DNA from 2 places in the Staphylococcus sp. SUC_1.2 genome. Region 1 is predicted to be linked to the other one. Evidence: riboswitches for the same ligand, from Rfam matches in the RefSeq annotation. Region 1 holds a riboswitch; the other holds the start of a gene.
The links. A riboswitch is a leader RNA that binds a small molecule or an ion and turns the genes downstream of it on or off. The one in region 1 is predicted to bind thiamine pyrophosphate.
Positions count from the first base shown of each region.

Region 1 (3,220 bases):
TGTATGTTCAATACTTAATGAAATAAATTTTTTAGCTTTTTTTACAGCTTCATAAATTGTTTTACCTTTAGCTAGTTCGGCTGTGATAACAGCTGAAAATGTGCAACCTGTACCATGAGTATGTGGCGTATTAAATCGCTTCTCTTCAAAAGTATAGACATCATCTTTAGTAAATAAAAAGTCTTTAGCATTATTTAAATCAGCAGAATGACCGCCTTTAATTACTACACCTTTACTTCCTATTTCATTTATAAATATATGACCTGCTTTACGAATATTATCTTCAGTATCAATTTTCAAGCCAGTAATTTCTTCAGCTTCTGGAATGTTAGGAGTAACGACATCCGCTAATGGTAAGAGCGTTTTCTGAAGATGTTTTTTTGTTTCATCATCCATTAAGGAATCACCACTTTTTGCTAGCATAACTGGATCGATAACATAGGGAATATTGCTATGATTTTTTAAATACGTTTGAATCAGTTCCATCGTTTCATGTGTAGCAATCATTCCAGTCTTAATTGCGTGAGGTAATTCATCATCAAATACGCTATCTAATTGTTCTTTAACCCAACTAGTTTCTAGATTATGGATATGTTGAACTCCTTTAGTATTTTGAGCCACAATACTTGTAATAGCAGCCATTCCATATACGCCACAAGCATGGAATGATTTTAAATCTGCCATAACTCCTGCGCCACCAGAAGGGTCAGTACCAGCAATTGTTAACGCAATCTTAGGTTTATTCATGATTTGCTCCTCCAAAATCCCATTCTTCATCAATGTATGCCATATTAAAGAAGTGACGTTCATGTACAGTACTTTGTAAAAATGCTTCTTTAATTTCTCTTTTTTCCTGTTCGGTACAATGTTCTGTAAGTTCATTTAACAAACGGTCAAATACTTCAATTAAAGGTGCCATTTCAGTGCTATAAAAATCAAACCACTTAGCAGTAAGTGCATCTCTATTAAGATTTGAATCTTCTAATCCCCATTTAGCAACCACTTCATATACGTAAGGACATGGTGCCATTGCAGCTATAGTGTATGCAGCATTTTCGTGTGTATAAGCATGATAATACATATGTTTAATGTAATGATCTCCACTAGGTGGCCACACTTTTTCTTTTACAATTTCTTCATAAGGTTCATTAATATAGTCCGCTAAAATTTCATGGGCTTCTACTTCGCCGTCTAACATAAATTCAATTTGCTCTACTAAGAATTTCACTTCTTTCATAGTAGGTGCTTTAGGAATAAGTAAAGCATATAAATTAGTAAATTCTTTTAAATAAGAAGCATCAGCACGTAAGTATTGGCGTACTGCTTGTTTTGATAATTTTCCCTTTAATAAATCTTGAATAAAACCATCATTATAAATCTCTTCAATAATTGGCTTTGACGCTTGCTTTAATTCATCTGAAAAACTCATTAACTATTCCTCCTTAAATAAAAAAACTACATTTCAACGTAGAAATGTAGTCAATATTCAAAAAAATAGAATGAATGAATATGTATTACTACTTTCCTACGTTGGCATTAACCAAATCAGGTTATAAGGGTCTGAATGCTTCATCTCAGCCATGTTCCATGGCTCCCCTAGTAGTCTTTAGTTTAATTTAACCATAACAAAACCATTGTTATAATTCAAATAAAAAAGATATTCATTGAAATAAGTTTAATTCATACAACTATTATTATAAATATAATAAATAAAGAATAGTACAGAAATCTTTCTAAATTCAGTCATTACTATCAATATATATAAAAATGCCTAAGACAACTCATATTGTCTCAGGCACTAGTAAATTATTTATTAAGTTTTACGCTGTAACCCATTGAGATGGACCTGCAGTATTATAAAGTTTTACTGCCGCAGCATCTTGAACACTTTCAGGTGCTTGTGCTGGTGATACACCTTTATATTGTGCTGGTGCTACTGAATCCCAAGTAGATTGTAAGAATTGATATTTACCTGCTGCACCAGAAGAAGGGTTGATGGCATGAATATCTCCACCTGATTCGCGTTGAGCGATTTGTTGTAAATGACTATTTACATTTACAGATGAACCACTTGTTGATTGTTTAGGTTGATTTGTAGTTGCATTAGCAGGTGCTTGTTGTGTTTGAGTTGCTTGTTTAGTTTGTGTTGTTTTTGGTGCTTGTTGTGTTTGAGCTTCATTTGCATAGTGTTGACTTACATTTGAAGTTGAAGCTGATTGATTTATATGATTATAATTATTATTTTGGAAAGATACATTTTGTGCTGATTGAGTTGAAGCTACATTTTGATTAGCACTATTTACAGTTGAACCGTTTGATGGATAATATTCCCATTTAAAATATGTTCCATCTGACCAAAAATGATAAGTTTTACCATTTAAATTAAATTGGTAATTATAAGCTCCTTCTTGAATAGGATGTTGATTTAATGATTGATCGTTAGATTCCGCTAATTGAGCTAATTTTTCTTTATTAATTTGATTTTCACTTGCATCAGCATGACTTACGTTTCCTGCTACTAATCCTAAGCCTACTGCTAATGAAGATGCAATAATTGTCTTTTTCATAATAGTATAATCCTCCTAAGTCATTTGTTTTCTTAAATATTTTACGGATACTACTCTAACATCTAAAAAAGCTTAGCAGGTTACAGTGAAATAAAAAAAATATACTTATTTTACATTAAAATTACATAGATTTGTAAATAATTTTTCTTATATATATACTATAAACACTTTAATGGCAGTGTTTATTAGATATATAATAAAAGAACCAACTGTAATTACTTTGTAATATTTCAGAAAAATACACTGTCTTTTTTATCATTCAATGAATGAGTTGTATCTAATGTCTTATACATAGTTAAAGAGGTCGGAATATTTATACCGACCTCTTGAGTATATTTGAGTATAATTGAAAGACTTATTTTATATTAATTGGAAAGGTTTGGAGTATTAAAAATAGAGAGTTTTATTTTATATTCATTAATTCGAGATTATCAAATGAATAAGTGTCTGTATTTAGTGAGCTATCTGAGAGTTTTTCATTATTTAATTTAGGGGACATAAATTTAATTGTTTCAACATATAATTCTGTGACAAAGTGAGTTTGTTTTTCCTTTTCATATTTACGAGAACGCATTTGGCCAGTAATACCTACTAAAGATCCTTGAGAAGTATATTTTTCAATGTTGCTAGCCATCTTACCAAATGCTTTACAA
Region 1 is NZ_JANJPM010000012.1:11,551-14,770, forward strand. It holds gene thiD (bifunctional hydroxymethylpyrimidine kinase/phosphomethylpyrimidine kinase) at 1-747, opposite strand, end outside; gene tenA (thiaminase II) at 740-1,429, opposite strand; TPP riboswitch at 1,506-1,608, opposite strand; gene NR218_RS05640 (transglycosylase family protein) at 1,821-2,567, opposite strand; gene NR218_RS05645 (single-stranded DNA-binding protein) at 2,971-3,220, opposite strand, start outside.

Region 2 (3,220 bases), on a different contig from region 1:
TAAATCTACACTTCTTCTTGTCTTACGTGCATATTCTGATGTTTTATCTTGAAGTTGTTTAAAATGAACTTTTGATTGAGTCGAAACGTTTCCTTTTTGAGTTCTTGATAATTCAGGCTCTTCTTCCCCTAATTCTTCTTTTGTTAAAGGTAACGCACGGCGTAAGAATAAGAAATTCCAAATTGCCGCTTGAGCTAATAACCACATAATGATGAAGAATGTATTTACACTTAAAATATCAATAGGCTCAATCTCATTTGCATCGATTTTGCCATACAATGACAGTTGAGTAATCAAGTAACTTATTCCATATGAAATAATAATCCATAAATAATGAACTTTTCTATTTTCTTGATACAATTCATCTTTATAAACAATATATCCTGTATGAATCACAAATGGAATAATGAATATAATTGCCCAAAAACCATATACTTGAGTCATCAATGTAATTGTAATGAGGAAGTATAAAATACCAATAACTAAAAAGAAAATTGAGATGTCGTAATCGTATTTGGTTGTTCTAAATAACGTATATCCAATCAATATGACTAGAATACCAAATAGAATAATTATGACTGCACTTACAACTGGAAAGTTGCCTATGAATCTACTCATCACTCTAATTATTTCACTAAAAAATGCATTAAGAAAGTCCCATATATTATGTATTTTTAAATCAATTTTATCTTTATCTTTTAGTTTATGGATTAAAGGCAAATTGATTAAGATAATGAGACCTGTGAAGAGTGAAACGATACCGATCAAGTAACTATAGATAATCTCGGCGTGTTTCTTAAGAAAAGACATACAGTTCACCTCAAAATTAATTATATATGAACTTTCTATTCTTGTCTTTAATAAAAAATAAAATACTTCTCTAGACTGAGATGAAGTTTATTCTTTTATTAATTGGGTATATTAATTTTGTAAAGTAATCTATGAAAAAGGAGAGTTGTCCTATGACACATGAAGATGCAAAAAAAGCAAAAGAATATGAAGAAAAATTAAAAGAACAAAAAGAAGAAAAAACTGATGATATTGAACAAACTAAACAAGATGTTCAAAATACATTAGACTAATTTTCTTATTTATGTCATCATTAAGAATATTTAATGAATAAGCCTGAGACATACAAGCTGTCTCAGGTATTTTTAATATATTGGCTATCGATGGCTGAGTTGGAAATAAATCTATCCTACTTTCTTTCATTATTTTTAGAACTAATTACATTTTAATTGTTAAATATGTAAACTGTTTAATTATAATTTATTTTTAATTAAATATAGATTAAAAGCATCTTGACATCTACTATTAAAAGTCATACATTTAAAATAAATAAAATATAAATGCACTAGGGGTGTATAGCACTGAGATGAGGCTTAACCTCAAACCCTTTGAACCTGATCTAGTTAAAAACTAGCGTAGGAAAGTGTTAACTTAAATAAATCATGTTTTTAATAATCAATAGCATTTTTATTTAAATTTACGCACAACTTTTCTACGAAGGGTTGTGCGTTTTTTTAGGAGGAACTATTTTATGTCTAAAGGTTTAAAACTTTCAGAAATTCTAGTTACGGTGCTGATTGCTGTTATTTTTGCAATCATTTATAACTTATGGTGGTTGCCATATAATTTAGCTCAAGTAGCTGGTATACATCTAGAGCAACTTACATACGGTATTTGGTTTATGGCTGCTATTGTGGCTTACTTAATTATTCCTAAACCAGGTATTGCATTAATTGCTGAATTTGCTGCTGGTGCAGGTGAAACTATTGTTATGGGGAAATTTGATATTCCTACTATAGTATATGCCATTTTACAAGGTCTAGCATGTGAAGTTGTGTTTGCTATCTTTAAATACAAATCACGTTCTTTAATGGTAGCAATGTTAGCTGGTTTAGTAACAGCATTAGTATCTTTCCCTGTAGATTATTTTTACGGCTATCTAAACGAAGTTGCGGGTTGGAACTTACTACTTTTCATCATTTTCCGTGCTATTAGTGGTATTGTACTGTCTGGTATACTCTCTTATTTAATTGTAAAAGCCTTAGATCAAACTGGAGTAACTAAATTATTCCGTCCTGCCTCTCAAAAAGATTACGACAACTTATAAGGGGAAATGATTGTGTTAAAAGTCAAAAATTTACGTCTAAAATATCCAAATGGTGATCGAAAAATTTTCGATAATCTAAATATAGAAATTAAAGATAAAGAAAAAGTGCTTTTACTAGGTCCTTCAGGATCTGGTAAAAGCACATTGCTTAATGTCCTTAGTGGCATTGTTCCTAATCTTATAGAATTACCGATGAAATATGATGAACTAGACATTGATCCTAATTCGGGGGTTATTTTTCAAGACCCAGATACACAATTTTGTATGCCAAAAGTTTACGAAGAATTAGCTTTCGTCTTAGAAAATCAAAAAGTGCCAAGAGAAGACATGGATGAACAAATTAAAAAAGCACTTGCGTCTGTAGATTTAGATGTGGATAATTCAACTTTCGTAAATAATTTAAGTGGTGGTATGAAACAAAAGCTTGCTATCGTTGAAACGATTTTACAGAAAGCTGATACACTCTTTTTAGATGAACCTACAGCTATGTTAGATGTACAAGCAACTGCTGACTTATGGCAACGATTAATTCACTTATGGACTGATCAAACGGTATTAATTGTAGAACATAAAGTGGAACATATTTGGCATCATGTAGATCGAGTCATATTAATGAACTATGATGGAGAAATTATAGCTGATAATACACCTGAATACATACTCAAACATTGTGAATCGTTACTCACTGAATTTGGCGTATGGCATCCTCATGCTTGGGATTATGCACCTATTCGAAAAGATTTAACTCCCCAATATTCCAATACACTTTTTAAATTTCAAAACGGACAAATAATTCGTAGTAAAAATACACTATTTGAAGTTTCAGAACTAAATATTCATCCTGGAGAATGGATTACAATTACTGGAAAAAATGGAGCTGGTAAAACTACTTTACTCGAATCTATGATGCAATTAGTGAAATACAACGGTACAATGTTTTATGAGAAGCGATTACTGAAGAAAATTAAAGATGCTGCTCAAAATATGTATCTTGTATACCAAAATCCTGAACTTCAATTTATTACAAATTCAGTTTATGACGAAATTAATATTCATTATAATCATCTTGATAAAGCAAAATCGAAAGAAGAAACTGAGCATCTT
Region 2 is NZ_JANJPM010000015.1:15,639-18,858, forward strand. It holds gene auxA (lipoteichoic acid stability factor AuxA) at 1-810, opposite strand, end outside; gene graF (glycopeptide resistance-associated protein GraF) at 963-1,082, shown strand; TPP riboswitch at 1,347-1,448, shown strand; gene NR218_RS06630 (ECF transporter S component) at 1,541-2,116, shown strand; gene NR218_RS06635 (ABC transporter ATP-binding protein) at 2,129-3,220, shown strand, end outside.
Region 2: another riboswitch for thiamine pyrophosphate. It lies ahead of NR218_RS06630 (ECF transporter S component); the one in region 1 lies ahead of tenA (thiaminase II).